3 regions of the Janthinobacterium sp. GL_088 genome follow, and region 2 is predicted to be linked to each of the others. Evidence: predicted binding sites of a transcription regulator. Region 2 holds the regulator's gene; each other region holds the start of a gene.
The links. The regulator sigma-54, encoded in region 2, starts transcription at its own class of promoters, with help from an activator protein. The targets are predictions, from matches to a motif close to TGGCANGNAANCTGCTTT.
Positions count from the first base shown of each region.

Region 1: AC3IQ7_RS27410 (pilin) is a predicted target of sigma-54. The motif match lies at 7,606-7,623, and genes of this name have one in related genera.
Region 3: prpB (methylisocitrate lyase) is a predicted target of sigma-54. The motif match lies at 6,272-6,289, and genes of this name have one in related genera.

Region 1 is NZ_CM174453.1:6,122,287-6,132,816, forward strand. It holds gene AC3IQ7_RS27360 (DNA-methyltransferase) at 1-1,132, opposite strand, end outside; gene AC3IQ7_RS27365 (helix-turn-helix domain-containing protein) at 1,225-1,464, shown strand; gene AC3IQ7_RS27370 (BglII/BstYI family type II restriction endonuclease) at 1,454-2,065, shown strand; gene AC3IQ7_RS27375 (RipA family octameric membrane protein) at 2,062-2,736, shown strand; gene AC3IQ7_RS27380 (hypothetical protein) at 2,733-3,500, shown strand; gene AC3IQ7_RS27385 (GIY-YIG nuclease family protein) at 3,796-4,413, shown strand; gene AC3IQ7_RS27390 (hypothetical protein) at 4,654-5,418, opposite strand; partial or broken gene AC3IQ7_RS27395 (cyclic pyranopterin monophosphate synthase MoaC) at 5,619-5,816, shown strand; gene AC3IQ7_RS27400 (DUF6713 family protein) at 5,817-6,197, opposite strand; gene AC3IQ7_RS27405 (flagellar brake protein) at 6,361-7,083, shown strand; gene AC3IQ7_RS27410 (pilin) at 7,105-7,569, opposite strand; gene sucD (succinate--CoA ligase subunit alpha) at 7,783-8,664, opposite strand; gene sucC (ADP-forming succinate--CoA ligase subunit beta) at 8,678-9,847, opposite strand; gene AC3IQ7_RS27425 (DUF2889 domain-containing protein) at 9,920-10,480, opposite strand.
Region 2 is NZ_CM174453.1:798,820-809,349, reverse strand. It holds gene hprK (HPr(Ser) kinase/phosphatase) at 1-853, shown strand, start outside; gene rapZ (RNase adapter RapZ) at 1,109-1,972, shown strand; gene AC3IQ7_RS03590 (3-hydroxyisobutyryl-CoA hydrolase) at 1,973-3,058, opposite strand; gene hpf (ribosome hibernation-promoting factor, HPF/YfiA family) at 3,194-3,556, opposite strand; gene AC3IQ7_RS03580 (RNA polymerase factor sigma-54) at 3,626-5,104, opposite strand; gene lptB (LPS export ABC transporter ATP-binding protein) at 5,109-5,864, opposite strand; gene lptA (lipopolysaccharide transport periplasmic protein LptA) at 5,864-6,445, opposite strand; gene lptC (LPS export ABC transporter periplasmic protein LptC) at 6,471-7,082, opposite strand; gene AC3IQ7_RS03560 (KdsC family phosphatase) at 7,122-7,655, opposite strand; gene AC3IQ7_RS03555 (KpsF/GutQ family sugar-phosphate isomerase) at 7,655-8,665, opposite strand; gene AC3IQ7_RS03550 (monovalent cation:proton antiporter family protein) at 8,774-10,530, shown strand, end outside.
Region 3 is NZ_CM174453.1:4,344,411-4,354,940, reverse strand. It holds gene AC3IQ7_RS19405 (MFS transporter) at 1-535, opposite strand, end outside; gene AC3IQ7_RS19400 (hypothetical protein) at 658-1,986, opposite strand; gene AC3IQ7_RS19395 (T6SS effector phospholipase Tle3 domain-containing protein) at 2,117-4,252, opposite strand; gene AC3IQ7_RS19390 (MBL fold metallo-hydrolase) at 4,393-5,250, opposite strand; gene AC3IQ7_RS19385 (hypothetical protein) at 5,417-5,653, shown strand; gene AC3IQ7_RS19380 (hypothetical protein) at 5,776-6,024, shown strand; gene prpB (methylisocitrate lyase) at 6,352-7,239, shown strand; gene prpC (bifunctional 2-methylcitrate synthase/citrate synthase) at 7,320-8,474, shown strand; gene acnD (Fe/S-dependent 2-methylisocitrate dehydratase AcnD) at 8,498-10,530, shown strand, end outside.

The DNA of each region.
Region 1 (10,530 bases), 1.1 Mb from region 2:
CGGTTTCCGGGAGGAATAAGTAGTTGTACCGCGAACGAATTCGATGGAGGTACTCACGTTCCTCATCCAAATCGTGCATGCGCTCTATAATGCCATCGACGGGCCCTAGCTCGACTCCAACCCACTTTCGCCCCTTTAGCTCTGCAACCGCATACGTCGTACCAGATCCCCCGAACGGGTCAAACACGGTATCGCCTTCGTTCGTAGACATTTCTATTACTCGGTCGAGCAGCTTCACAGAAAGCTCATTCGCCTCTTTCCGCTTCTTATATTTTGCATGACGAACAATAGGAATATCGTTCCAAACATCGCAAAGACTTACACCCAACGGATTCATTTTGTCCTTATATCCGCCATAGTCCTTCAGGTCCGTAAAGCATTCAGGACACACGTCCATAGGAAGTCGGTCTGCATGAAACGTTTTCGGACGAGGCCCCTTGACGTAATAAAGAAGCGAATAGTGGGATGGGTAAAGTTTCGATGGCAGAGGAAGGCTGTATTTCATATCTACAGCAATCCAATGTCGGAAATTTAGATGACGATTAAGATAGGTCGAAAGATAAGTGTTCCACTTCGGAAGGTTCCAAATAAATAGCGCTCCTCCATCTTTTAACAATCGAATACACTCATCTAACCATTGCTCGCACCACTGAAGATAGTGCTCCGTCCGCAGGTTGTCGTCCATTTCCGATGCATAGAGCTTATCGAGATTAAACGGCGGGTCGGCAAATACCATATCAATTGACTCCGATTCAATTCCGGCCATTGCGTCCATGCAATCACCCTGGAACAGCGTCCCATTTTCTGACGTTAAAACAGGAGTAAGTGGCTTTCTAATCGCCGCAGCTGAATCAGCCGCACTAGCCAGGCTGCCATCCATGATTTCAGCAATAGCACGCGCATTAGAACTCAATGCTTCTATGACTGTACGATTGATGAAGCCGCTCTTTAGGCGGAGTTCAATCTCGGTTAGATTGATGGCGCGCGCCAAATTTCGCATCTCCTCATTAGTTGGCTCGATGCCCTTCTCGTCATAGAACTTGATTCGTTGCGAAGGAATGCCGGACTTGGCCGATACCGCTTTTATTCCGCGAAAATCTTTTGGGTCCAACCCTAGCGCAGCTAACAGCATATTTTTTGTACATCCTTTGAGCAATAGAGTTTTGTGACTATAGTCCGTCGACTATTGTCCTCCCACAGCCCATTGTGAGATGTGGAGGGAAAATGTCGCCAGAGCAAGCATTCAGTAGGGTACTTCGGAAGCTTCGTTTAGAGGCAGCCTTGACTCAAGAGCAACTAGCGTTCGAGTCGAATCTTGACCGCACCTACATTTCGCTACTTGAACGCGGCTTGAGGCAGCCAACGCTGACCTCCATGGTACAGCTATCTGCTGCGCTTCGTATAGCTCCCTCTACGTTGATGACCCACATAGAAGAGGCGATGAATGCGACTGATGCGGAGTGAGTACCTTGTTGACAACGGGCCGTTTGCCAACACCCAGGAAAGATTGGAAACCATTAACGAGATACGTGCCGGTATCGCGACGGTCGTATGGCCGGTTGGCGCTGACAACTTCACGATTAATCCAATCAAGAAGGGAAATGGCGTCACTCCCATCAAGCACGAGTTCCTTCGCCATTTACGCGCGCAGGGATGGGAGACGGAAGTTCGCACCAGTATTGGTGGAGTCGCGCCGGGGCCATTGGATGCAGTCAAGACCTTCAGTGACGGTAGAAAATTTGCCGTTGAATGGGAAACTGGCAACATTTCGTCAACGCACCGAGCAATCAACAAGATGGTCCTGGGCATGCTTCGCAACGAGCTGTGCGGAGGGGCCATTGTGCTTCCTACCCGCTCAATGTATCAATTCCTGACGGACCGCGTCGGCAACTACGAGGAAATCCTGCCTTACTTTGACAACTGGCGCGGCAGAACGGACTTACAAGGGCTCTTGGCTATCTTCGCTGTAGAGCACGACGCGGTATCTGGGGATGCCCCTGCGATTCCAAAAGGAACCGACGGATGGGCCAACTTTCAACCAGCAGTTGCTGTGGCAGCCGAATGACCTCACCAACGAATCAAGAACAGTATAAGAAGCTATTTGCCGAGCTCGATAAGGAACCTCCGAAGCCAGCCGAATCGAGGGCCGGGCGTGCCCTAGCTTTCGCTTTGGACATTCGTAAGTTCGAAATCGAACTTTACTGGAAAAGGGCGACATACTTTTGGGCATTTATCGCAGCTGCCTTCGCTGGCTACGCCTTAACCTACAAAAACTCATCCGAGCATGAGCCATGGCTTTCGCTATTGTTTTCATCGCTTGGTCTCGTTTTTTCATTCACATGGTATTTAGTCAATCGAGGCAGTAAATATTGGCAGAATAATTGGGAGCGGCATGTTGACCTGTTGGAAGACATCACTCTGAGCCCTCTATACAAGGTCGTCGCAGAGGATGTCGGCAATAAAAACCCATTGACGGCTGCAGGTCCATTTTCCGTTAGCAAACTCAATCAAATTCTAAGCGCGTTTGTAACGTCAATTTGGGTGCTCCTGTTCATCAAATCACTATTTCCGATATCCAACGAACTGTCCGTTGACGTTTGTAAAATTGCAATTACGTTACTTACCGTTGTAGCAATTTTTCTGTTGTATTTTATGGGCATCTCATCCAATGAGAAGACTACATTCTCACTTCGCAGTCGAGTCATTGCGATTTTGCCGGGTGCACAGACGCCATGATTGGACCTACCCTGTCATGGAACGAACGATTGCACTATCGCGACCGCCTAAGAGCATCCCGATATTCGGCTTTAGCGGACTCCGAGGGTTTTGGGGAGATTTGCTTTGCCGTTGAGGCGTTAGGACTTCGCCTCCTCGGCAAAGAGTCCACGATGCATGGCTATTTTGAAAAAATTAAACCGCTAATTTTCGATTCCATAGTCTTAACTACTCTAACAGAACAGTATCCTGAACTCTTCACCACTTTTGATGCCCTATATGCGGGCTTAAAAGCCGCTAGAAATGACGCAATGCATACCGGCGTGTACGCACGCCATGCAACGTCTGCTGCAATTGAACTCTGTATAGGATTAGAAGAGGCACTAATGGCAGAGCAACAACTCCCAAGAGAAACCGTGGCCGATTTCATGGTTAAGGCCCCGATGATAGTTATGCCGTGGCAGCCAGTCGCCCACGCTCGGCAACTAATGCTGACCCATTCATTCTCCTACTTGCCTGTATTCCTACAGAGCTGGAAATTGGTACCAGAAATTTCAATGGCAAAATACCTCCGCCATGAGAGTAGAAAACGCCGCATGGCATGCTCAATCGAAGACGCTGTCAACGACGGGCTTGAATTAATAGATGCAATTATGGTGGAAGCCACGGCCAAAGTGGAAAACCTCCTGAGCGCGAATAATAATATCAATGTCCCAATGCTTTGGTTGGTGCAGGACCGCAACGGAGACTTGTGCGGAGTTCTATCTCCGTTCGAGTTGATGTAGATTTTCGACCGCGCTGCCAAAATTCACAAGGCGTAACGGCCAGGTTTGCAATGGGCTATGGACGTGCAGTTTAGAAATGATACTGGCCTACGCAGGGAGCACATGTCATGCCAATGAATCTTGAACAGCTACTCGCCATTGGCTTCAAACCAGTTGGGAATTGGACGCTTGCAAACGGACTACTTCAGTTGACCTTGACCACAGCGGCCACGCCCCAGCGGAACGTACTCTACGCATTTGTAGTTGATGGGGCGCTGGCATACGTCGGAAAACGACGCAAAGTCTACCAAAGCGCATGCATGCATATCGGTCGCCTCCGAACAATACCGAACGCGGTGGAACCACAAACGCAAAAAACAATCGAAACATTATCGTCACACTTTCGTCTGGCGCAAAAGTCGAGATTTTTGCCCTCTTTGCGCTGGCAACACAGCACCATGGAGAGTTTCCTGTAAATCTAGCTGCGGGCATGGAGGATAGCCTTATTCAAGCCTTGGCGCCGCCCTGGAATGGGCGCAGCGCAAACAAGAGTTCATCACCAGCTTCCATTGCGCTGGAGAGCAGTGGCCCAGAATTACGCCACGAACCAAAATGTCTTCCCGGCATTGCAAATCCCGCTCTCCGATGCATTGAAACACCGTTTGCGTTCGCAAGGCAGATGCACGGAAAAACTACGGCAACCACCGCGCGGAGAACTCCCTTTAACGTTGAAGTCAACGGATGCTTCTTGGAATTCGTCCCCGGCTCATCAAAGGCACCGCGACGCGAGGGTGAGGCAAGCATTACCGCCCTACTTGCCCACCTTTCAGAAACCATTTCGTTTCAGACGTCGACCTACCAGGACATTAGTTTCAATGCGTCCTATGTTCTAGCTCTCGCGAAGACTTGGCAGCATGCTCAAATAGACAGCTGAGGATAATTTCCGGCTTGAAACCGTACGACCTCGCATACAGGGAAGTGGGAGACATAAAATCCTACACCAACCCTACATGCGCATGAAAATAACGTGAAAACACCAGTAAGAGCAGGAACAAATTCCGTAAGTCTTTGATTTTATTGGCCTACCCAACAGGAATCGAACCTGTGACCCTAAGCTTAGAAGACGGAGGGTACAAGCCGACTTCGCAGCCAAAAGCAAATGTGACCGTTCCGTTTACATATTCGCTTTCTGAAGCGCAATTTCCTTGACATCTGAGATGTGACATTCCAGTAGGAAATTAAAAGTACCGATCAATAAGAACTTAGCACCATTTAACTGGTTATCTGAAGTGCAATTATATTCCTTTTTCAGCTGTGAAAAGACCGACTGAGGTATTCGAATATCAACCTTTCCGTCACCTCGATTCAGAAAAGCAATTGAGGTTAGCTCGCGAAAAGAGAAAGCTTCGCCCCATACGCCAATGACACGATCAGTGTGTTGCCGACCTAACTGAAGGAAGGGGACGAAAAATTCAGAGGCTAAGGTTTCCACTTTTCCGACAACGATCTTTTTTGAAGAGGTAGCAAATTCGGGGTTAACAAGGAGCTCTTGCAGTACGGCATCTACACCACGTCTTGCCGGAATACTCGTAGCCTCGTTTCCTTTAGATATAGTTGTTCGACGGCGAGAGCTTACATCCTTCGTTGTGTTTAGCTCGTTCAAGGATTCCCTACTACCTCCAAGTACAATCACTATAGTGTTCGCTTCGACTAAGGCGGCATCACTTCCGCTGTCACCCTGATACGCCTCTTCACAGTCGTCAGCATGGTTCTTCGATGCGAAGTAGGCTCCTTGGTGCGGCGAACCTTTGTTCAGGTAGGCACTAGCTTTACAATCGAGGCAACTAAACTGTGTCCGTACTTTCGCAAACGCTTCGTCAGATAGTTCAGCTGCCCATTTAGCTTCGACAGGAGCGCCGTTCAGCAATGCATATTTCATCGTCTCGCCCAAGTATTAAAATACGTTTGCAGTGTAGAGGCTTCGTTGTGCTGCTGCAAACGATAACAGTCGACACCAGAAATACTATGGGGTTGCTCCTTGATGAGTAAGCCCGTAAACTAGACCCAGACAGGGCAAAAATCCTGTCCCAATTTTGTCCCACTTGTGGGACAAGAACGAGATTTCTCAGCCACGATACCAACAGCGTGCACTGCCGCGCCCAGGTCGACACCACGGGCAAGACGGGCGTGGAAATGGAAGCGCTGACATCAGTACAGATCGGTTTGCTGACCATCTACGACATGTGCAAGGCCGTCGACCGGGGCATGGTCATGACCAACGTGCGCGTGCTGGAAAAGCATGGCGGCAAATCGGGCGATTGGCACGCCGAGGTGTAATTATTGTGCCTGGCGCGCCAGCCGCTCCTGGAAGCGGCGCAAATCGTACACTAGCCAGGCGCCGCCGGACAGGCACAGCGCGATGATGGCCTTGGACAGCGGCAAGTGGAATTGCTCCTGTCCTGCCAGCGCAAAGCCGGTATGGATCAGGAAGGTGGCCACGCCCAGGCCAGCGCAGCAGCTCGCATAAAAAGGTGCCCGCGCGGTGGACAGCAACACGTGCTTGTAGCCCACCAGCACCAGGGCAATGGCCGCCAGGTTAAACACCAGGAAACCCTGGACGCCGCCCGGCAGATGGAACATCTCCCACTCTTTCCAGTAGGCAGCATCGATTTGATGCAGGATCAGGAACAACATGGTCCAGAAGTAGCTGCGCGGCATAGGATTTACATTCGTCAATATTGATGCAATTGTAAAGCCTGCACCGCGCGGCGCCACGTGCACCTGGCATTTTTCGATGCCAATATGAATTTCATTGATATAAATGCTTTTTCATCAAGAAATCATGCATACTGCGAGTCGACCATATCCAGATGAGCATCGCATGACAAGCAACAAGCCCGCCGCGGAAAACAAGCTCCAGGACTTCGACTTCGAGGCCATGAATCTGCAGGTGGGTGGACGCATCCAGTTCATCACGCATCGCACCATCAAACCCATCCAGCATTTCTCGACCCTGATCGGCTATGTCAAAGACGAGTATTTGATCGTCAAGATTCCCATGGAAAACGGCGCGTCCATCGTGCTCAACGAGGGCGACAAGCTGACCATCCGCGTGTTTTCCGGCGTCACCGTCTGCTCGTTTTCCTGCAGCGTGCTGCGTATCTTCGGCCGCCCGCTCAATTATGTCCACCTGAGCTTTCCCGACGCCATCCAGGGCACCAGCCTGCGCACGGCCATGCGCGTGAAAGTGGACATTCCGGCGCAGCTGAGCTACCGCGACGTGGCAGCCGTGCCCGTGTTCATCGTCAACCTCAGCGTTTCGGGCGCGCTGATCGAAGCGCCCAGCATGCTCACGCCGGACGACGAAGGCGTGGCCCTGAGCTTTACCCTGCTGGTGCAGCCGAACAAGCATCAGATGCGCGTCAATACGCGCGCCCGCATCCAGAACGTCAGCGTGGGCAAGCCGTCGAATGGCAATGCCGCCGAGGTGGCGGAAATCTATACGTATGGCGTGCAATTCATCGACCTGGAACCGACCCACTACACCCTGCTGCAAAACCTCACCTATGAAGCGCTGATCGCGGACCGGCAAAAAATCGTCTGACACTGGCGCGGCAGGCGCCGCTCACTGCGTCGCCACCACCTTCGGAATATTGTTCCTGGTAATGGCTTCCTTGGCTGCAGCATTCGTCACGCTGGTGCTGTTAAACCAGCTCAGGCTGCTGGTGCCAATCTGCAACTCCATGTTCACCGTCTGGCCGCCCATGCCGCTGCCCATATTGCCCGCCAGGGTCAGCTCGATATTGCCTTTATCGACCTTGGCACTGGCCACTTCGCGCGTGGCACTGAACACGGGGATGGCGCTGGGTACGGCCTGGGTGGACGTGCTGCAGGTGGTAGCCAGCCCGCCGTTTTCCTGCACGCACAGGGCCACGGCCGTTTTCAAGGGGGCAGCGGCCGCCAGCACATTGCTGACCTTGGCCCGCATCGTGTAGTCGCCATACTGGGGAATGGCCACGGCCGCCAGGATGCCGGCGATAGCCACCACGATCATCAGTTCTATCAGGGTAAATCCGCTTTGCGCGCGCATCGTATCCTCCCATGGTGCATTGCTCACGCCAGATACGTTGCAAGCGCCATGCCAGCGGCGCGCCCGGGCAGCGGCAGCACACGTGGAAAGAAAAGCGACACTTTTGGGCAGGTTCGGACCAGCACCGTCCCCCCAGGCCGGGAATCGGCCTGTCTTGCGGATAAAAAAAAGGAGCCGAAGCTCCTTTTTTGCACTGCGGTGACCAGGCTGAAATTACAGCATGGCTTTCAGCAGACGCGCCATTTCCGACGGGTTTTTGGTCACGGTGATGCCGCAAGCTTCCATGATTTCCAGCTTGGCTTGTGCCGTATCGGCACCGCCCGAGATCAGCGCGCCGGCGTGGCCCATGCGCTTGCCTGGAGGAGCCGTCACGCCAGCGATGAAGCCAACGACCGGTTTTTTCATGTTGTCTTTGATCCAATAAGCCGCGTTGGCTTCGTCTGGACCACCGATTTCGCCGATCATGATGACCGCGTCGGTATCTGGATCATCATTGAACATCTTCATGATGTCGATGTGCTTCAGACCGTTGATCGGGTCGCCGCCGATGCCGACTGCCGACGATTGGCCCAGGCCCAGTGCGGTCAGCTGACCCACTGCTTCATAGGTCAGGGTACCCGAACGCGACACCACGCCGATACGGCCCTTCTTGTGGATGTGACCTGGCATGATGCCGATCTTGATTTCGTCTGGCGTGATCAGGCCTGGGCAGTTAGGGCCCAGCAGCAAGGTTTTGCTGTTGGCTTTAGCCATGCGGTCTTTCAGAGCCATCATGTCACGCACAGGAATGCCTTCGGTGATGCAAATGGCCAGATCCATTTCAGCTTCGACAGCTTCCCAGATCGCCGCTGCCGCGCCTGCTGGCGGTACGTAGATCACGGAAACGTTGGCGCCGGTTTCTTTTTTCGCTTCGGTCACGTTAGCGAAAATAGGAATGCCTTCGAAATCTTCGCCGGCTTTCTTCGGGTTCACGCCTGCCACGAAGGCAGCTTTGCCGTTCGCGTAGTCGCGGCAACCGCGGGTGTGGAACTGGCCGGTCTTGCCGGTGATCCCTTGGGTAACGACTTTGGTATCTTTATTGATCAGAATGGACATGTTGATTCCTTAATTAAGCTTGACCGGCAGCAGCGGCAACGACGCTCTTGGCTGCATCTTCCATGGTGTCGGCTGCGATGATAGGCAGACCGGAATCGGCCAGCATCTTTTTGCCCAGGTCTTCGTTGGTGCCCTTCATGCGCACGACCAGTGGCACGTTCAGCGAGACGGCTTTCACTGCGGCGATCACGCCTTCAGCGATCACGTCGCAACGCATGATGCCGCCGAAAATGTTCACCAGGATGGCTTTCAGGCCTGGGTTTTTCAGCATGATCTTGAACGCTTCGGTCACTTTTTCTGCCGTGGCGCCGCCGCCGACGTCCAGGAAGTTGGCTGGCTCGCCGCCGAACAGTTTAATCGTGTCCATGGTAGCCATGGCCAGGCCGGCACCGTTCACCAGGCAACCGATGTTGCCGTCGAGCGAGATATAGGCCAGGTCGAATTTCGACGCTTCGATTTCAGCTGGATCTTCTTCGTCCAGATCGCGCAGGGCGACGATTTCCGGATGACGGAACAGGGCGTTCGGGTCAAAGTTGAACTTGGCGTCCAGGGCGATGACTTTGCCGCTGCCGGTAACGATCAGCGGGTTGATCTCGGCCAGCGAGCAGTCGGTTTCCCAGTACGCTTTGTACAGGCCTTGCAGGTTGACGCGCGCGTCGGCGATGGAGCCGGCAGGCACGCCGATTTTGGCGGCGATGTCGTCTGCCTGGGCATCGGTCAGGCCGGTGCCTGGATCGATGGTGACGTGGTGGATCTTCTCTGGGTGGCTCTCGGCCACTTCTTCGATGTCCATGCCGCCTTCGGACGACGCCATCAGGACGATTTTCTGGGTAACGCGGTCGGTGACCAGCGAAACGTACAGTTCTTGTTTGATGTCGGCGCCTTCTTCTACCAGCAGGCGGTTGACTTTCTGGCCTTCGGCGCTGGTCTGATGCGTGATCAGCTGCATGCCCATGATCTGGTCAGCGTATTCCTTGACCTGTTCGATCGATTTTGCCACTTTCACGCCGCCGCCCTTGCCGCGGCCACCTGCGTGGATCTGTGCCTTGACGACCCACACCGGGCCGCCCAGGGTTTCCGCAGCCTTGACTGCCTCTTCGACGGACATGCACGGGATACCGCGTGGTACCGTCACTCCGTGCTGCCGGAGGATTTCTTTGGCTTGATACTCATGGATTTTCATGCTGGCTTCCCTTCTGATACTGATGTGTAAAAATACGGTTAGTGGTGCAAAAAAAACAGGAAAGCGCCGGGGTCACGGCTTGGCTACCCAGCGCGGGTAATACTGTGCCACCGCCCCGCCATCGGTGCGCAGGGCGTGGCATTTGTCGAGTTGAAACGGCTTTTCATGCGATAAGTCAGCATTCGCACCGTCGCGGGTCGACCAGACATCGCCGGCAAATGCCTGAACCGTCGCAGTCGGCAAGACTTGCGCCAGTTCGGTCAAATGGGTACAGCCAGCGATTCCCGCCAGGCGCTGTTTCAAGTCGCGGCGGAAATTCTTCAATAGATTCAGACCGATCAGCGCCCTGTAAGCGGGGCCGATGGTATCGCAAAAACCGGGATAGGGCACGGCATCGGAGGCAGCTTCGGCCTCGACAATGGTCAGTTCGCGATCGACGGTAATGCGTAAATGGAGGTCATGCAGAGGGGCGCCGGCGGGACGGGGGCCGGAAGCCAGGGTCGCGTCATAGCTTTTGATATCGGTGATACGGGCGTCAATATCCCACAGGCCGTCGTCGCGCACATACGCTTGGACGTCGATAACGCGGGAGTGCCGTAGGGCGCGCCGGGATACGGGAGTTGACAGGGGCATAAGACCGATGCCGCTTGCGCGGCCATAATTAGTAAGCAGCCATGTGCCTA
Region 2 (10,530 bases):
CGGCGGCGAGCGCCTGATCTCGGGCGACGTCTCGTCGGCCGCCGACCAGGTGGGTCACTTGAACCTGATTCATCCGGGCCGCATCCAGGTCTTTGGCCACCAGGAAATCAATTACTACCAGCGCCTGAAGGTCAACACGCGCACCCACGTGATTGGCGAGCTGATCGCCGGCGGTCCGCCCGCGCTGATCATCGCGCAGGGGCTGGAAACGCCGCCCGACATTCTCGCCATTTGCGACGAGCAAAACATTCCCCTGTTCTCCACGCCGCTGCCGGCCGCGCAAGTGATCGACTTCCTGCGCGTCTACCTGTCGAAAAAACTGGCGCAACGCATCATCATGCATGGCGTGTTCATGGACGTGCTGGGCGTGGGCGTGCTGATCACGGGCGATTCCGGCCTGGGCAAAAGCGAGCTGGGGCTGGAGCTGATCTCGCGCAGCCACGGCCTGGTGGCCGATGACGCCGTCGAGTTCTCGCGCATCGCCCCGAACATGATCGAAGGACGCTGCCCGCCACTGCTGCAAAACCTGCTGGAAGTGCGGGGACTGGGTTTACTCGACATCAAGGCCATCTTTGGCGAAACGGCCGTGCGCCGCAAGATGCGCCTGAAACTGATCGTGCACCTCGTGCGCCGCAACGCGCTGGAAGAAGAAGTCGAGCGCCTGCCCTTCCTGTTCCCCACGGAAGACGTGCTGGGCTTGCCCGTGCGCAAGGTCGTCATCCCCGTCGCCGCCGGCCGCAACATCGCCGTGCTGCTGGAAGCGGCCGTGCGCAATACGATTCTGCAGCTGCGCGGCATCGATACCTTGCAGGAGTTCATGGAGCGGCAACGACTCGCCATGAGTGGCGATTAATGTTGCTAAGGAGTTCGCCCTTGCAAGGGCGAACCGTTACGCAGGCACGCAGCTGTGCTGCGTGAATTCCCTGCTGCACCAACGTTTGGCAATGAGCGGCGATTAATTACCGGGGTCCGACCCGACGGGTCTGACCCCCACATTGACGTCAATGGCAACAATTAAATACAAGCAATGCTCGAACAATAATTGCAATAATTTGTAAAGATAATTGCCTTCGGAGCAGAGCGCCGATCTTTATTGTATGATCGGCGTATGCATATCGTCCTTATCACCGGAATATCCGGCTCCGGTAAATCCGTCGCGCTCAATGTGCTGGAAGATACCGGCTACTATTGTGTCGACAACCTGCCACCGGCCTTGCTGCCCAGCCTGGTGCAAACCCTGCTCGACGAAGGTACACCGCAACTGGCCGTCGCCGTCGATGCGCGCAGCGCCGAGTCGCTGACCAGCCTGCCGCACAATGTGGCCCTGCTGCGCGACCAGGGGCATGACGTCAAGGTCATGTTCCTGACGGCCACCACGCATTCGCTGGTGGCGCGCTTCTCGGAAACGCGGCGCAGCCATCCGCTGTCGCATGAATTGCGTCCGAACCAGAATCCGGCCAGCCGCCGCACCCTGATCGAGTGCATTTCGGAAGAACGCGAGCGCCTGTCGGCCATCGAACAGCTGGGCCATGTGATCGACACGTCGGAACTGAGCGCCAATAAATTGCGCGCCTGGATCAAGGATATCGTCGCCTCCGAGCGCGCGCCGCTGACCCTGTTCTTCGAATCGTTCGCCTTCAAGCTGGGCGTGCCGCTGGACGCCGATTTCGTCTTCGACGTGCGGGCCTTGCCAAATCCCTATTACGACCTGGCCCTGCGTCCCCTCGACGGACGCGACGCGCCCGTGATCGCCTTCCTCGATGCGCAGCCGAGCGCGCTGGAACTGCTGGCCGATATCCGCACCTTCATCGAGAAATGGTTGCCGTCATTCAAGTCCGACAACCGCAGCTACCTGACGGTGGCCCTGGGTTGCACGGGCGGCCAGCACCGCTCCGTGTACATGGCGGAACGGCTGGCGCAGTATTTCGGCCCGAACGAAAGAGTCGTGCTGCGCCATCGCGAGCGCGCTTGATTAGTCGAGGTGGCGCAGCGGATGCGCTTGCGCCGGCCAGACGGGGACAAAGAAGCGCGCCACCATGGCCGTGTCGACGTCGTCCAGGCTGGCAGGATTCCAACGGGGCGCATTGTCCTTGTCGACCACCAGCGCGCGCACGCCTTCGAGCACTTCGCCATGCTCGAAATTATGGCGCACCACCGTGCGCTCCAGGCGCAGGCAATCGGCCACGCCCAGGTGAACGCCCCGCTGCAGCAATTCCAGGGTGACCGACATCATCAAGGGCGAACGCAAACGCATGGCCGCCAGCGCCCTGGCGGCGAACGCACAGTCGTCCTGCGCCAGCGAGGCCATGATGGTCGCCACCGAACCCGCACTGAAATGACGGTCCAGCGCCGCACGCGCCGTGGCCAGCGGAGATACCCCCGCCTCGGCCTGGAACGGTGCCGCCAGCGCCTTGATGGCTACCGGCAAGGCCTCGCCCGGAGTCGAGTCGAACAGGGCCAGCAGCGCCCCCATCTGCGCCTCGGGCAGGTAGACATCGGCCAGGCCCGTGTACAGGGCATCGGCCGCGTTGATCGTCAGGCCCGTCAAGCCCAGATACAGGCCCAGCTGGCCGGCCAGGCGGGACAGGAAATAACTGCCGCCCACGTCAGGGAACAGGCCGATATTGACTTCCGGCATGGCCATGCGCGTGCGGCCCGTCACGATGCGCAGGCGATTGCCGGGCCCGGCTTGCGCCACGCCCATGCCGCCGCCCATCACCACGCCATCCATCACGGCAATATACGGTTTCGGATAGAAATGAATCACATGATTTAACACGTATTCTTCCGTAAAGAAATCTTCCAGCAGGGCGCTGCCGCCTTGCGGCGTGGCCAGGCCCGCATCGTAAAAGAAACGGATGTCGCCGCCGGCGCACAGGGCTTTTTCGCTGCTGGAACGGATCACGACGGCGTCCACGTGCGGATCATCGCGCCAGGCCAGCAAGGTCGCACTCAGGGCGCGCACCATCTCCAGCGACAGGGAATTCAAGGCTTTCGGACGGTCGAGCACGATGTGCCCGGTGCGGTTGCGGATGGAGGTCTGGACGAAGTCGCTCATGGCAGGCAGGAAAGAAGTGAAAGTGCAAACATTCTAGCGCCTGCGCGGGGAAGATTGCGTTCAACAGGTCCAGGCGCAAAAAAGGGCGCAAGATGTGCGCCCTTAGTTGATCACAACTGCTGGAAGCGGGTGGCCTTAGACGGCGACGACGGCTTCTTCCTCGGAGTTGTCTGGCAGATGCTTGATCGCCTCTTTACCGTGCCCTTGCACTTTGGTTTTGTATTTCATCACTTGCCTATCGAGCTTGTCGATCAGGGTATCGATCGCGGCGTACAGGTCGTGCGCCAAGCTTTCCACATAGACAGTCTTGCCACTCAAACGCAGGTTGACTTCAGCCTTTTGACGTTTTTCTTTCTCTTTGAGGTTATCCACGGTCAGAATCACGGCGATATCGATGACTTGATCGAAATGACGTTTCACGCGCTCCAGCTTCGTTTGTACGTATTCACGGATGGCTGGTGTCACTTCGAGATGATGTCCGCTGATGGTGAGATTCATACACACTCCTAAAGATGATCGGGTTCGTGCGGTCCATCCTATCCGGCCCGCAGAGGAACCGAAAAAAACTTACAAACACTTACGCAGGCTCACTGGCGGAATTTTCAACGCTTCCCGGTATTTGGCAACAGTACGTCGCGCAATCACCATGCCTTGTTCCCCCAGCATGTCCGCAATCTTACTGTCGGATAAAGGATTTTTAGGGTCTTCTGCTCCTGTCAGTTGCACGATCAATGCCCGTATCGCCGTCGATGACGCTTCGCCCCCCGCTTCGGTGGCGACGTGGCTACCAAAGAAATATTTCAACTCGAACATGCCGTGCGGGGTCAGCATGTACTTTTGAGTTGTTACCCGCGAGATAGTACTCTCGTGTAAACCCAGTGTATCAGCTATTTCACGGAGCACAAGGGGGCGCATGGCAACGGCCCCATGCGAGAAAAAGTTCTTTTGTCTTTCTACTATCGCCTGTGCCACGCGCAGGATCGTGTCGAAGCGCTGGCGCATATTCTTGATCAGCCACTTGGCTTCCTGCAACTGTGCGCCCATGGCGCCCTCGCCCTTGCCCTGCTTGAGCAAGTTGGCGTACATGGCGTTGACACGCAGGCGCGGCATGACGTCGTTGTTCAGGGTCACTTGCCAGCCATTGCGCGCGCGCTTGACGACGACGTCGGGCACCACGTAATCGGAGACGTCCGAGGCGAATACGGCGCCCGGATGCGGATTGCACTGGCGAATCACCGTCTGCGCCTCGCGCAAGTCTTCATCGTCGCAATCGAGGGCTTTTTTCAGCTTGTTGAAATCGCGCTGGGCAAACCAGGCCAGGTGCTTTTCGACGATGACGAGGGCCATGCGCCGCGTCACCATGGCGATGTGCGGCAAGCGCTTGATTTGCAGCGCCAGGCATTCGGACGCATTGCGCGCGCCCACGCCGGGCGGATCGAAACTTTGCAGCAGCGACAAAGCCGTGCGCATCTCGTCGGTGTCGATTTCCAGCTCTTCCGGCAGGCGTGCCAGGATGTCGTCGAGCGACTCTTCCAGGTAGCCATTGTCGTCGAGCGCGTCGATGATCAGCTCGACCAGCGCGCGATCGCGCAATTCCAGCACCGTCACGCGCATCTGCTCCATCAGGTGCTCGCGCAGGGTGCAGTGATGGGCCTCCAGTTGCGGACGCGAATCTTCATCGTCGGGCGCCTTGCCCCGGCTCGCCTCGCTCCAGTCGCTGTCGCCGCCCTCGGCGGCGGCCGGGCTGTCGCCCGCCTCGCCATCAAAGGTTTCCGCTTCGGCCGGCGCGGCGGGCGCGTCCTGGCCTGGCGGCTGGGGTGGCGCTTCGGCCGGCGCTGCCGTGGAACTCAAGGCCCCGTCGGACAGCAGGCGCAGCGAACGGTCGAGCGGATCGTCGAGGCGTTCAAGCAAGGGATTATCCGTCAGCAATTGCTCTAATTCCTGGTGCAATTCCAGGGTAGACAATTGCAACAGGCGTATCGATTGCTGCAACTGCGGCGTCAGTGCCAGGTGCTGCGAAGTGCGCAGCTGCAATGATTGTTTCATTGGCTTACATGCGGAAGTGTTCGCCCAGATAGACCCGGCGTACCGACTCGTTCGCGATGATGTCGTCGGGGCGTCCCGACGCCAGCACCGAACCCTGGTTGATGATGTAGGCACGGTCGCAAATACCCAGCGTCTCGCGCACATTATGATCGGTGATCAGCACGCCGATATTGCGCTCCTTCAAGAAACGCACGATGCGCTGGATCTCGATCACGGCGATCGGATCGACGCCGGCGAACGGCTCGTCGAGCAGCACGAAACGGGGATCGGTGGCCAGCGCACGGGCAATTTCCACGCGGCGGCGTTCGCCACCGGACAGCGACAGCGCCTGGTTCTCGCGCAGCTTTTCAATCTGCAAGTCAGCCAGCAATTTATCCAGCCGCTCCTCGATCTCGGCCTTCGTCAGCGGACGGCCTTCGACGGTCTGGATTTCCAGCACGGCGCGGATATTGTCTTCCACCGTCAGCTTGCGGAAGACGGATGCTTCCTGCGGCAGGTAGGACAGGCCCATCTGCGCGCGGCGGTGGATCGGCAGGCTGGAAATGTCCACGCCGCTGATATCGATGCTGCCGCCATCGGACGGCACCAGGCCGACGATCATGTAGAACGATGTGGTCTTGCCGGCGCCGTTCGGGCCCAGCAAACCCACCACTTCGCCGCATTCGACTTGCAGCGAAACATCATGCACGACTTGCCGCTTGCCATAGGTTTTTTGCAGACCGCGAACGATCAGGGTGCTGCCGCAACGTGTATTGTCCATTATTTCTTTCCTGGCGCGGGCGTGGCCGGCGCTTTCTCCGCTGCCGGCGCCTTGGTCTTCGGCTGGATCACCATGCGCACGCTGCCGCCATCCGCGGTGCTGGTGCCGCTGTTGGAATTTTCCATCGCGAATTCTTCCTTGCGGCTGTCATACGAGATGAAGGCGCCATTCGCCACATCGGTCACTTTCGCGCCTTCCAGGCGCGTCAGCTTGGCTCTGGAAAACAGTTTCACCACTTCCGTCTTGTTGTCGTATTCCACGCGCTCCGCTTCGCCTTCCACCCACAGGTCGCCCGCGCCATCGCGCTTCTGGCGGAAGGTGGCGAGCTTGCCGGGGTCGGCCCAGAAGGTAATGAACTGGTAGCCTTGCGGGTCTTCCGTGATCAGGGCCCGGCCCGCCTTCATGGTCAGGGTACCCTTGACCAGCACGACGTCGCCCGTCAGGGTGCGCACCTGCTTGATGTCATCGACGTGGCCGCTACGTGCCGTGATGACGGCTTCCTTCTCGGAATCGGCCTTCTCGGCATGCGCCCCGCCCATGATGGCCAGGGACAATACGGTCAACAGCAAGATGTTCTTCATAGTATGGTTTCCTTGTTTCATTCTGTCATTTTGCCGCCGCGGCCGGGCGCGGTTTCGGCGGGAGGACCATGCGCAGCGCATTCTGCACTTCCACCACGCCGGTGGCGTTATTCGCCTTCATGCCGACGCCATTGATGCGCGAGGCGCCCGTCAGGATATCGACAGGCACGTCCGTTTCCATTCTTTCCTCATCCGGGAACACCGTCAGCGCTTCCGTCTTGACCGTCAGGTTCTGCGCCTTCGGACTGGCCACGCGGTCGATCACGACCTTGCGGTGCAGTTGCAGCCGGGTATTGTCCTGGTCGATATGCGCCAGTTCCGCATTCATGTTCATTGGCGGCATGCCTGGCGTGAGCTTGCGCACGAAAGGCTGGTCGATATCGGACGAATCGTCCAGCGGATAATGCGTGAGCTTGGTGCCCGACACGATATAGCTGGGCTTACCCGTCAAGTCCATGCGCACCAGGCTGAAATTGGTGATGAAATAGTCAGGCTCATCCAGATGCTTGCTGGCCGTGATGTCCTGGCTATTCTTGTTCATCACCTCGAGCAGCCAAAAGCTGGCCAGCGCGACAACAACCGCGCCCAGCACGGTAAAAATCATGCGCCAGCGATGGGCGCCTCCTGGCTTACGCATAGGGCTTTACTCTTTCAAATGTCACTGGCAAGGCGCGCCTCACTCCAGGAACGGCGCCATGACGCGCGCATAGTTATCCTGGGCGCGCAGCAGGAATTCGCAGATTTCGCGCACCGCGCCGCGGCCGCCGCCGGCCTGCGTCACATGGTGGGCCAGGCCCTGCACTTCCGGGCGCCCGCCCGGCACGCTGACGGCAAAGCCGACGCGTTTCAGGATGGGCGCATCGATGACGTCGTCGCCGATATAGCCGCATTGCTCTTCCGTCAAGCCCGTCAGCGCCAGCAGTTCGCGAAACGGCGTCAGCTTGTCGTGGCCGCCCTGGTGCACATGGGTAATGCCCAGGTCTTGCGCGCGACGCGCCGTAATCGCCGAGCGGCGCGCGCTGATGATGGCCGTCTGCACGCCCGATTCCTGCAGCAGCTTGATGCCCAGGCCATCATACACATTAAACGTTTTCATCATCTCGCCGTCCGGGCCGAAATGCAGGCTGCCGTCGGTGAGCACGCCATCGACGTCAAAGATCATCAGTTTGACCTTGGCCGCGCGCGCCAGGTTGTCCGCTACGCTTTCCATCAGATCACCTTCGCTTGCGTCAGATCATGGATATGCAGCGCGCCCACCAGCTTGCCGTCGGCATCGACGACCAGCATCTGGTTGATGCGGAACTGCTCCATCACGGCCACGGCGTCGACGGCCAGGCGCTCGGGCGCGATGCTGCGCGGCTGCGCATGCATGACGTCGCGGATCGCCACTTGCGTGAAATCCTGCACGCGCTCGAACATGCGGCGCAAGTCGCCATCCGTAAACACGCCCACGGGGCGGTCGTCGGCATCGACGACGGCCGTCATGCCCATGCCCTTCTTCGTCATTTCTTCCAGCGCCTGCAGCAGGGAAGCCTGCACGGGTACCTTCGGCACCCGTTCGCCGCTGCGCATGACGTCATGCACGTGCGTGAGCAGGCGGCGGCCCAGGGCGCCGCCCGGATGCGAGCGGGCAAAATCTTCTTCCTTGAAGCCGCGCAAGTCGAGCAAGGCCACGGCGAGCGCGTCGCCCAGGGCCAGGGTGACGGTGGTGCTGGCCGTCGGCGCCAGGTTCAGCGGACAGGCTTCTTTCTCAACAGAAACATCCAGGTGCACGTCGGCCAGCTGGGCCAGGCTCGAATTTGGTTTACCCGTCATGGAAATCAGCACGCCACCCATGCGCTTGACGACGGGCATGATGGCCATCAGTTCCGACGATTCGCCGGAGTACGATATGGCAATAAAAGCATCTTCCGAGGTGACCATGCCCAGGTCGCCATGGGCCGCTTCGGCCGGATGCACGAACAGGGCCGGCGTGCCGGTGGAAGCGAGGGTGGCGGCAATCTTGCGCGCGATATGGCCGGACTTGCCGATGCCGGAGACGACGACTCTTCCTTTGCATTGCAGCAACAGCGCCACGGCGCGGCCCACGCTGTCGTCCGTGGCCAGGCGCGCGTGCAGCGCAACGATGGCGTCGGACTCGATCTGCAAGGTGGTGCGGGCCAGCGCGACAGCGCGCTCGGTCGTCGCTTGCATGTCAATTCGATCAAAAGCTTTCAGCATTGTTTTTTCATGGGTTACACTCATGCCCAAAGTATAAACGAATTAGGAAAGCAAAAAACTTGCCAGTCACAACAAACAACGATTTCCATTGACCGTACCGGGCAACCCATGTTTTCCTCGCTTGAACTGACCCTGATGTTACTCGGCAGCGCCGTGCTGGGCGTGGTCGCTTTCAGAATGTTGCATTTGCCGCCCATGCTGGGCTACCTGGCCGTTGGCATCGTCATCGGCCCCCACGCGCTGGGCCTGGCAGCGGAAAACGAGGCCAGCCACACCCTGGCCGAGTTCGGCGTCGTCTTCCTGATGTTTTCCATCGGGCTCGAATTTTCCCTGCCCAAGTTCCTCGCCATGCGGCGCATCGTCTTCGGCCTTGGCATGGCACAGGTGGTCACCACCATCATCGCCACCGTCGTCTTCGGCTGGTTCGTCGCGCGCTATCTGTCCGCCTACATCCACCTGAGCTGGCAAGCCGCGTTCGCCCTGGGCGGCGCGCTGGCCATGTCGTCGACGGCCATCGTCTCGAAAATGCTCACGGAGCGGCTGGAACTCGAAAGCGAACACGGCCGCAAAATCATCGGCATCTTGCTGTTCCAGGACTTGGCCGTCGTGCCCCTGCTGATCCTCATTCCCGCCCTCACGCGCGATTCGGACAACCTGGCCGAAACCCTGGCCTGGGCCGGCGGCAAGGCCCTGGTGGTGCTGATCTTGCTGCTGTTCATCGGCCAGAAGATGGTGCGCGGCTGGCTGACCATCGTCGCCAAGCGCCGCTCGCAAGAATTGTTCATGCTCAACCTGCTGCTGATCACCCTGGGCGCGGCCTGGATCACGGAGCGGGCCGGGCTGTCGCTGGCCCTGGGCGCGTTTGTTGCCGGCATGCTCATTTCCGAGACGGAATTCAAGCACCAGGTGGAAGAAGATATCAAGCCCTTCCGGGACGTGCTGCTGGGCCTGTTCTTCATCACCGTCGGCATGCTGCTCAATATCCGCGTGGTGCTCGATAACTGGTGGCTCGTGCTGCTCTTGCTGTGTGGCCCCGTGCTGCTGAAATTCGCCCTGATCGCGGGCCTGGCCCGGCTGTTCGGGTCCAGCAACGGCGTGGCCTTGCGCACGGGGCTGGGACTGGCGCAGGCGGGCGAGTTCGGCTTCGTGCTGCTGAACCTGGCCGGCGGCATCAAGCTGATGGACCCGTTCGTCGTGCAGGTGGTGCTCGCGTCGATGGTGCTGTCGATGCTGGTGGCGCCCTTCCTCATCGCCAAGTCGGACGCCATCGTCATGAAACTGGCAGCCAACGACTGGATGATGCAGTCGCTGGCCCTGACCAAGATCGCCACGCGCACCATGGCGTCGCAGAAACACGTGCTGATTGCCGGCTTCGGGCGCAGCGGACAAAGCCTGGCCACCCTGCTGGCGGAAGAAAAAATCGAATACCACGCGCTGGACCTGGACCCGGAGCGGGTGCAGGAAGCGCAGCTGGCCGGCGCGCATGTCTCGTATGGCGACGCGGGACGGCGCGAAAGCCTGGTGGCGGCCGGCATCTACCGGGCCAGCGCCGTGGTGATCACGTATGCGAACACGCCTTCGGCACTGAAGTTATTGCATTTGCTTAACGAAATGGCCCCGACCTTGCCCGTCATCGTGCGCAGCCACGACGATACCGACCTCGACCAATTGAAGAAGGCGGGCGCTGCCGAAGTGGTTCCGGAATTGATGGAAGGCAGCCTGATGCTCGCTTCGCATGCGCTGATCATGATGGGCGTGCCCCTGCGCCGCGTGGTGCACCGGGTGCAGGCGGCGCGCGAGGAGCGCTATGCGTCACTTCGCGGCTATTTCCACGGCTCCAGCGACGCGGGCGACGATGCCGAACT
Region 3 (10,530 bases), 2.9 Mb from region 2:
AGCCGAAGCGCGCGATCAGCAGGCCGCCCAGCGCGGGGCCAAGCGTGGTGCCGACGGCGGACATGGTGCCGAGCAGGCCCATGGCGCTGCCCGTCCTGGCCTTGGGCACGGTACTGCCGACGAAGGCCATGGTCAGCGCCATCATGACGGAGGCGCCAAGTCCCTGCAGGGCGCGCGCGGCAACCAGCAGCCACAAGGTGGGCGCCAGGGCACACAGGATGGAAGCAAGGGCAAACAGCGCGATGCCGGCCAGCAGCAGGCGGCGCCGGCCGACCATGTCGCCAAGGCGGCCCACGCTGACGATCAGGGCGGTGATGGCCAGCAGATACGCGAGCACGATCCATTGCACATCCTGGAACGGCGCCTGCAGTGCTCTCGCCATGTCGGGCAAGCCCACGTTGGCGATACTGGTGCCCAGCGCGGGCAACAGCATCGCCAGCGACAGGCAGGCAAGCGCGCCGCGCACGGGGCGCGTGGCGCTACCGGCTTCGGTGGCTTGCTGGTCGGGTAGCGCGGGTTTTGAAGGTGGTTGCATGGCGTGGCGGATCCTCGAATAGGGTCACCACATGGTACTGAGGGATCTGGCATGGCGGAAGACGCATCATTTGCATTGTGTTATTGCGTTTGACGCCATGTGAGGAGCATTGCCTTCGGACTTCAATCTGAGTAACCCTGCATATCGTCCGCCGTATCGTGACGGATGCCCCACCACGGCAAATACGCATGGTTTTCGCCGCGCGCGCGGAACCAAGGCTTGTCGTGATTGATGGGCCGTACCTTGTCCGGCGGCGACACCAGCACGCCCGTGACGCTGGCAGGATCGCTGGTGCCGGCCACCAGCACGGGTTTGCCGACGTGGTTCGCATGGGCGATGCCCAAGGCCACGTTGGTCAGCGCCGTGCCGGCGCCCATTTCACCCAGCAAGACCGGCGTATTGAAAGTCTGCGGCAGGAAGTCGAAGTTGGGTATTTCCAGCGTCAGCGCCTGCGCCAGCTGGCCCAGGCGATCGGAGGAGGTGAGCAAGGTCTGGTTGGCGTCGTGGATGACGTAGCCAATATCGGTCTCCGTCTTGCCGCCCTGGCGCGCCGCTTCGGCAAATAGCGCCTGCCAGGCCTGCACGGCGCGCGGCGGCTGGTCCTTGCTCAGTTCAAAATCGGCCACATTTTTCGTGGCCGGATAGCCTATCCACGCCAGCGCCGCCCGCTCCGTTTTGTAATCAGGGCCGGCCAGCACCAGCAGCGCCAGGTTTTCATTGATCTGCATGGTTTTCGGCCGGCTCGGCGCATCCCAGTTCATGACCCATACGGTTTGCTGCGGATGCGCTTCCAGGTAGGCCAGCGCGGCTTGCAGCGAGATGAAGCCTGCATTGTTGCCGCCCAGGGTGATGCGCACATCGGGTGGGGTGGCGCGGGTCCAGAGGGTGGGGAAGTGGGTGTTGCCGATGTCGAAGTTGCTGATAATTTCATCTTTTATTGTCTGGTGAACTTCTGGCGGATCGAATTTCCCTTCAGGCAGGGCATACTCCACGCGGATGCCGGCCAGTTCGCGCCAGTTCTGTTTTTGATCCTTGGGGTAGACGTGGTAGAAGTAGGTGGGGCTGGAAAAATAGATATCGTGGAAATTGCTCATCAGTTCTTGTAAATACTTATGGTGGTAACCCTTGAACGTTTCCCTGCCATTGATATCGTGAGCAATGGGGGCGACGGCCTGCAAGGTGCTGAAGCCCCTGGGATCCGTCCTGACCATATCGTCATTTTCGTTGGGCTTGGCCAATCCCAACGTCCATAGCAGCTGCCACTCGGTCGGATAGTCGAGCCGCTGCAGCGGATTGAGCCACTGCAGACCCACCACTTGCGCTCGGAAGGGAACGTGGGCCGTGCTTGCTGGGAGAGCGTCTTCTTTCTGCGCAGGCTGCACGGCGCAGGCCGTCAATAGCGTAAATAGGGAGAAAGCGGCGAGCATGGGTAGCGCAAGGAACTGTTTCATGAGTTCTCCAGGTGAATGGATAGTCTGGTGACCTGCATAGCTTGACCAGTTGAGCCAGAGCGCAAGGCAAATGACAATGAGAGATGCGGCGAGCGCCCAAGCCAGTCGCTGGCGCGGCGTGGCAATGAACTTACGCACCGTCGGTCCTCAGCGCAAAGTTGGTGGAAATGTCGGCAGGCCTGGCATTCTGGCGCTCGTCAACGATGCTTTCTGGTTTTTTGGCGGGGCTATCTTTATCATTTGCCCATTCAAATAGAGGTACTCCTTTAAATTTCCCCTTGTTGTAGTACTCGAAAAATTCTTTGTTTTTGTCGGTATTCTCCAGTCCCCTTAGTATTTGCCAATCCGCCGCGACCCTTAATTCGCGCAACGCCTCCTGCCTGATCGTGCACACCCCCACCGCCACGTCATACGCCAGTGCCTTTTGCGCATGCTCGGGATTGGTCATGATGGTCGAGTGATCGGTGGCGTGGGTGTCGATGTTGGCAGCCAGGTAGTTCTGAATTTCCTGCTTGCGCCAGGCATTGAATTCCTTGCTAGCCTCCTCCGGCTTGTCCACCGCCGTCACAGGCTTGCCTTTTTCGACCAAGCCGTCGCGCCTGGCCTGCATGCGCAGCATGGCGTTCTGTTCATAGCGCAGCGCCGCCTCGGTTTGCGCATCGCCCTTGCCCTGGGAACGGTAGGGCGCATACGCGCCATCGGCTTCGGCGGCGCGGTCTATGTGCAGGGAGTCGGCCGGGGCATCGCAGCCTTCGTCAAACTGGTCGCTGATGTCGGCAAAGCGCTTCGAGTGCGGCAGGAATGCCTCGGGCAGCTTGGGCGCCTTCATCGGCAGCCGCCAGGACTTGGGCGGCAGGGCGTTGATGCGCGTGCCGGCTGCTTTGGAAAGCACGATGGCGATGGGCGCGAACAAAAAGGTCAGTATCTTGCGCCCGATGCCTTTGCCGGCCCGCATGCCCTTTTTGATCGAGTACTCGGCGACAAGTGAACGCGGGTGCCAGAAATCGAGGCTGTCCGGCGTCAATGGCTGGCCATTGCGCTGCCAGATATCGTAGTCCTTTTCATTTTCCTGGCCGACAAGGTGGTTTTGCGCAAACACGCGCTGGGTGAAGACGCCGTCGCCGCCCGTATCGGCAATTTCCTGTGCCGACATGCCGCGCCAGCCTATGCCTTGCACGGGCGTGGCGGAAATCACCTGGTCGTGCGGATTGAAATACAGGGTGACCCTGCCATAGGTAGAGTCCTGCAAGCCATAGTCTGCGCGGTCGAACGCGGCCGTATAGCTATCCTTGCGTTCAGGCTTGCGATTGGCACTGCACTCGTCGACAAAGGCGGCATCCTGCTGCATTGCCGAGCGGGTGCGCAGGATGTTGAAAAACGTTTTCAAGGTTTGCGTGCGCGCCGCATACTTTTGCCGGCCCGTGTTGCCGTGCTCATCCGTCAAATGGCCGCTGACCCAGTTTTCCGTGAAATTGCTGTTGAGCAGGCTGTAGGGCGGGTTGCACAGTACGTAACAGTCGGCCACGGCGGAAGCGCCCAGCGTCTCGCCGAGAAAGGCGGCCGCCATAGCCACCATATTGCCCTGGCTATGGCAGACGATGGTGACGGGCGCGTCGTGCTGGCACGTCCTGATCGATTGCACGAGCCGCGCCAGGCGCCAGGCGGCGAACACAAAATACGGGCGTGGCGGACAGGCATACACTTGCCGGTCATTCGTCGGGTTCATGTGCTGGATATGCATCCACAGGAACAGTTCTTCCGACAAACCCTTGCCCCACAGATCAGGCAGGGCGCTGCAGCCGTTGGCGAACGGTCCGCCGCCCCAGTAATTCTTTTCGTTGAGATAGATGCCGTCGCCAAACGCCTGCAATTCCTCGCCGTTGGCCTTGTAGTCCCAGCGAAAGCGCATCACGGGCGAATTGGCGTCGTCCGCTTGCAGGAAGGTGGTGGCATTGCGCTTGGGATTGAGGAAGCCGTCATCCGTTAATTCGGGTGCGTAAGTGGCGGCCAGCATCTGCCCGGCGGCCGGGCCGGGGATTGCCAGGTCCTCATCGCGGCGTTTCAGGCGGGCATTCAGGCCTTCGCACAGGCCTTGTTCCGCCTGCTCATACCATTCACCGTCGGAATTGACGCCGTGCACGAAGATGATGATGCCGGGACGCGGCAAGCGCGTGACGGCCTTGAGCAGCGCATGGCTGAACAAGGTCGTGCCTTCGGCTTCGGCGAGCAGGATGCAATTGCTATCGAGCGTAGGGTCGGGCGACATGCGGGCGCTCCGTCAGCGTTAAGCAGGAAAAGGCGGCGCCAAAGTGAACTCAGGCAATCTGCACTGTATGTGGATTGCCTGAGGTAGGACTTGCGTGGTGTCAAGAAAGGAGTTGCGAGGGGCGGGGATTGCCGGGGAAATCAGATCGCGTTCAGCGGTATTTTGAGGTAACGCACGCCGTTGTCTTCCGGCTCGGGCAGCTTGCCCGCATTGATGTTGACCTGGATGGCGGGCAGGATCAAGGTCGGCATGTCGAGGGTGGCATCGCGGCTGGTGCGCATGGCCACGAATTGGTCTTCCGTGATGCCGTCGCGCAAGTGGATGTTGCCTGCGCGCTGTTCCGCCACCGTCACTTCCCAGCGCGCCTCGCGGCCATTGGGCGGGTAGTCGTGGCACATGAACAGCCGCGTTTGCGGCGGCAGCGACAGCAAGCGCTGCGCGGAGCGGTACAGCAGGGCAGCGGAACCGCCGGGAAAATCGCAGCGGGCCGAGCCCACGTCCGGCATGAACAGGGTGTCGCCGACAAAGACGGCGTCGCCGATCTGGTACGCCAGGTCGGCCGGCGTGTGGCCGGGCACGTGCAGCGCGCGCACTTCCAGCTTGCCGATATGAAACACCTGGTCGGGCGCGAACAGCTGGTCGAATTGCGAGCCGTCGGCCCTGGCGTCATCCTGGTGGTAGACGGCCGCGAACGCCTGCTGCACCGTCTGGATGGCGGCGCCGATGGCCACGTCGCCGCCCAGCTGCTGCTGCAGGTAGGGCGCGGCGGAAAGGTGGTCGGCATGCGCATGGGTTTCCAGCAGCCAGCGGCACTGCAAGCCGTGTTCGCACACGAAGGCGATCACCTTGTCGGCCGAAGCGGTGGACGTGCGGCCCGCCTTGGGATCGTAGTCGAGCACGGAATCGATGATGGCGCAGTCGCGGCCATCGGCCTCATACACAACGTAGGTGACGGTGGCGGTGGCGGGGTCGAAGAAAGCTTGGATTTGTGGAGTCATCACGGCGGCAAGGGACGGGCAAGGGAAGGGCATTATATCGCCAGAGTTCGCTAAAAAAATGCTGAAAATGGACATTTAACATGCGAAAAACAGATAAGCGCCCGTCACAGTCGTGCGCACCCTGACGCTTGCTGCATGGTAACCTCATTCTTCCAAGGAGGAATTCATGAACGATATCACTGCACGCAGCGAACAGTACCGCGGTTTTACGATTTCCGTGACCCCGCAAAAGGATAACGACGATTTATGGGATTTTACCTACCGCCTGCAGCGTGAGGGCGAGCCGCAGGCGCAGGCGATCACGCGCAGCCGCACCCTGGGCGGTTACGCGGCCCCCGAGACGGCTTGCACGGCTGGCCTGGAAGTAGCGAAGACGGAAGTGGATAATCTGCTGCGCCCTTGAGCCAGCGTAAATCGTTTAGCCCGAAAGTGAGCGGACTACGGCTGGCGCGTGAAACACGTCGCTGCCAGTCGCGCTTCATGCTACGATTTCCACTATTGAGTCAGTCACGAAGGAGGCACCCCATGGATAGCAGTTCTAAAATTCACTATAAAGGCTGGGAAATCGTTCCCCTGGCCGTGCCCACCACCGATGGCAAATGGTCGGCCAGTTGCGATATCGAACGCGCCACCGCGGAAGGCCTGGAAGTATTCGAAGGCTCGACCATGCAATTCGTGCGCGACGACGAGGACGGCGCGATTGCCGCCGCCTGCGAAGAAGCCGTGCGCCAGATCGACAATATCATCGCCAATCCGCTGGTTAGGCTGGCCTAGTTTTACTTCGAAATATCACTCTCAGCCGGCGCTCGCCGGCTGTTTTTTTTATTCCCGCTCTTTTTCTGCCTGTTGCATGTTTCATTCAATGTTTCAAAATGAATTTTTTGAAACAATTATGAAACATTGTTGACGCCAAACGGACATCGCTGTTCCCTCGCGTGACAGCCACGCTGCGTGGCCGCTACAGCCGTTTGCTCGCCTTTTCGCTCTGCAACAACGGGTTTTTCCTCTGGTCGAAGGGTCCTGGCACGGCATTTGCAATACCCATGCTCATAGCCACTCCGTGAAACATTCGGGACCATCCGAAACCCATAAGGTGAACACATGACTCAATACTCAGCAGGTGCCGCATTCCGCAAGGCCGTCCAGGAAGAATCCCCGTTGCAAGTCGTCGGCGCCATCAACGCCAACCACGCCTTGCTGGCCAAGCGTGCCGGCTACAAGGCTATCTACCTGTCCGGCGGCGGCGTCGCGGCCGGCTCGCTGGGTTTGCCCGACCTGGGCATTTCCAGCCTGGACGACGTGCTGACCGATATCCGCCGCATCACTGACGTGTGCGACCTGCCGCTGCTGGTCGACGCCGACACGGGCTTCGGTTCGTCCGCCTTCAACGTGGCGCGCACGGTGAAATCGATGATCAAGTTCGGCGCGGCCGGCCTGCATATTGAAGACCAGGTGGGCGCCAAGCGCTGCGGTCACCGTCCTGGCAAGGAAATCGTGAGCAAGGAAGAAATGGTCGACCGCATCAAGGCCGCCGTCGATGCGCGCACGGACCCGAATTTCGTCATCATGGCGCGCACCGATGCGCTGGCCGTCGATGGCCTGGAAGCGGCGTTGGAACGCGCCGTCGCCTGCGTCGAAGCGGGCGCCGACATGATCTTCCCGGAAGCCATCACGGATCTGGACATGTACGCCACCTTCGCCAAGGCCGTCAACGTGCCGATTTTGGCCAACATCACGGAATTCGGTTCCACGCCGCTGTTCACGCTGGACGAATTGCGCAGCGCGCACGTGGGCCTGGCCTTGTATCCGCTGTCCGCCTTCCGCGCCATGAACAAGGCGGCGGAAAACGTGTACCAGGCGCTGCGCCGCGACGGCACGCAAAAGAATGTCGTCGACACCATGCAGACGCGCATGGAGCTGTATGAATCGATCAATTACCACGACTTCGAGCAAAAGCTCGATGCGCTGTTCGCCGCGCAAAAGAAATAAGCAGAAATAAGCAAGAAGCAGGGGCCGCATGCCGGCCCCGCAGTGACGCAACCGAGACTAGTCAATTTTTGGAGAAATCAATGAACGCACCGCAAGCCGCCACTTTCAAGCCTAAAAAATCCGTCGCCCTGTCCGGCGTCACCGCCGGCAACACGGCGCTGTGCTCGGTCGGCAAGACCGGCAACGATTTGCATTACCGCGGCTATGACATCCTGGACGTGGCCGACAGCTGCGAGTTCGAGGAAATCGCCTATCTGCTGGTGCACGGCAAGCTGCCGACGTCCGCCGAACTGAAAGGCTACAAGGCCAAATTGAAATCGCTGCGCGGCTTGCCGTCGGCCGTGAAGCTGGCGCTGGAAGCGCTGCCGGCCGCCGCCCACCCGATGGACGTGATGCGCACGGGCGTGTCCGTGCTGGGCTGCACCCTGCCGGAAAAAGACGACCATAACGCGCCGGGCGCGCGCGACATCGCCGACCGCCTGATGGCGTCGTTCGGCTCCATGTTGCTGTACTGGTACCACTACAGCCATAACGGCAAGCGCATCGAAGTGGAAACGGACGACGACTCGATCGGCGGCCACTTCCTGCACCTGCTGCATGGCGAAAAACCGTCGGCGTCGTGGGAAAAGGCCATGCACACATCGCTGATCCTGTACGCGGAACACGAATTCAACGCCTCGACCTTCACCAGCCGCGTCATCGCCGGCACGGGTTCGGACATCCACTCGGCCATCACGGGCGCCATCGGCGCGCTGCGCGGCCCGAAACACGGCGGCGCAAACGAAGTGGCGCTGGATATCCAGAAACGCTATGACAACCCCGATGAAGCGGAAGCGGATATCCGCGAGCGCGTGGCCAACAAGGAAGTGGTGATCGGTTTCGGCCACCCCGTCTACACGATCTCCGACCCGCGCAACGTCGTCATCAAGGAAGTGGCGCGTTCGCTGTCGCAGGAAGCCGGCTCCACGAAAATGTTCGACATCGCCGAGCGCCTGGAATCGGTCATGTGGGAAATCAAGAACATGTTCCCGAACCTGGACTGGTTCTCGGCCGTGTCGTACCACATGATGGGCGTGCCGACGGCGATGTTCACGCCGCTGTTCGTCATTTCGCGCACTTCGGGCTGGGCTGCCCACATCATCGAGCAGCGCATCGACAACAAGATCATCCGCCCGAGCGCCAACTACGTGGGCCCGGAAGATCTGGAATTCGTGCCGATCAAGGACCGCAAATAATGAGTACTGCATTGACTACCCCGATGAATACCCTGCACCGCAAATCCTTGCCGGGCACCCAGCTAGACTACTTCGACACGCGCGCCGCCGTCGATGCGATCCAGCCAGGCGCCTACGCCACCTTGCCCTACACCTCGCGCGTGCTGGCCGAAAACCTCGTGCGCCGCTGTGACCCGGCGACATTGAATGCTTCGCTGAGCCAGTTCATCGAACGCCGGCGCGACCTCGATTTCCCATGGTTCCCCGCGCGCGTCGTCTGCCATGACATCCTGGGACAGACGGCCCTGGTCGACCTGGCCGGCTTGCGCGACGCCATCGCGGCCCAGGGCGGCGACCCGGCCCTGGTCAACCCGGTCGTGCCGACGCAACTGGTGGTCGACCACTCGCTGGCCGTCGAATGCGGCGGTTTCGACCCCGACGCCTTCGCCAAGAACCGCGCCATCGAAGACCGCCGCAACGAAGACCGTTTCGACTTCATCGACTGGACCAAGAAAGCCTTTAAAAACGTTGACGTGATCCCGCCCGGCAACGGCATCCTGCACCAGATCAATCTTGAGCGCATGTCGCCCGTGATCCAGGTGCAGGATGGCGTGGCCTATCCCGACACCCTGGTGGGCACGGATTCGCATACGCCGATGGTCGACGCGCTGGGTGTGATCGCCATCGGCGTGGGCGGCCTGGAAGCGGAAAGCGTGATGCTGGGCCGCGCCTCGTGGATGCGCTTGCCCGACATCATCGGCGTCAAGCTGACGGGCAAGCCGCAGCCTGGCATCACGGCCACGGACACGGTGCTGGCGCTGACGGAATTCCTGCGCAAGCAGAAGGTCGTCTCGTCCTACCTGGAATTCTTTGGCGAAGGCGCGTCGCACCTGACCCTGGGCGACCGCGCCACGATTTCCAACATGGCGCCGGAATTTGGTGCCACGGCCGCCATGTTCTACATCGACGCGCAAACCATCAAATATCTGAAACTGACGGGCCGCGACGACGAACTGGTGAAACTGGTGGAGCTGTATGCCAAAGAAACGGGCCTGTGGGCCGACAGCCTGGTCGACGCGCAGTATGAGCGCGTATTGAGCTTTGACCTGTCGTCCGTCGTGCGCAATATCGCCGGTCCGTCGAATCCGCACAACCGCGTGCCGACGTCTGAACTGGCCGCGCGCGGCATTTCCGGCGTGGTGGAAAACGAGCCGGGCAAGATGCCGGACGGCGCCGTCATCATCGCGGCCATCACCAGCTGCACCAATACGAACAACCCGCGCAACATGATCGCCGCCGGTTTGATCGCGCGCAATGCGAACCGCCTTGGTTTGACCCGCAAGCCGTGGGTGAAATCGTCGCTGGCGCCCGGCTCGAAAACCGTGGAACTGTATCTGCAGGAAGCGGGCCTGATGCCGGAGCTCGAAACATTGGGCTTTGGCGTCGTGGCTTTCGCCTGCACCTCGTGCAACGGCATGTCGGGCGCGCTCGATCCCGTCATCCAGGAAGAAGTGGTGTCGCGCGACCTGTACGCCACGGCTGTCCTGTCGGGCAACCGCAACTTCGACGGCCGCATCCACCCGTACGCGAAGCAGGCTTTCCTCGCCTCGCCGCCGCTGGTGGTGGCCTACGCGATCGCCGGCACCATCCGTTTCGATATCGAGAAGGATGTGCTGGGCCATGACGCGGACGGCAAGCCGATTTTGCTGAAAGATATCTGGCCTTCGGACGAGGAAATCGACGCCATCGTCGCTTCCAGCGTCAAGCCGGAGCAGTTCCGCAAGGTGTACATTCCGATGTTCGCCGCGCAGGCGGACGACGGCGTCAAGGTCAGCCCCCTGTACGACTGGCGTCCGCAGACGACGTATATCCGCCGTCCGCCGTACTGGGAAGGCGCGCTGGCTGGCGCACGCCCCTTGAAAGGCATGCGTCCGCTGGCCGTCCTGGGCGACAACATCACCACCGACCACTTGTCGCCATCGAACGCCATCATGCTCGATAGCGCGGCCGGCGAATACCTGGCGAAGATGGGCTTACCGGAAGAAGATTTCAATTCCTACGCCACGCACCGGGGCGA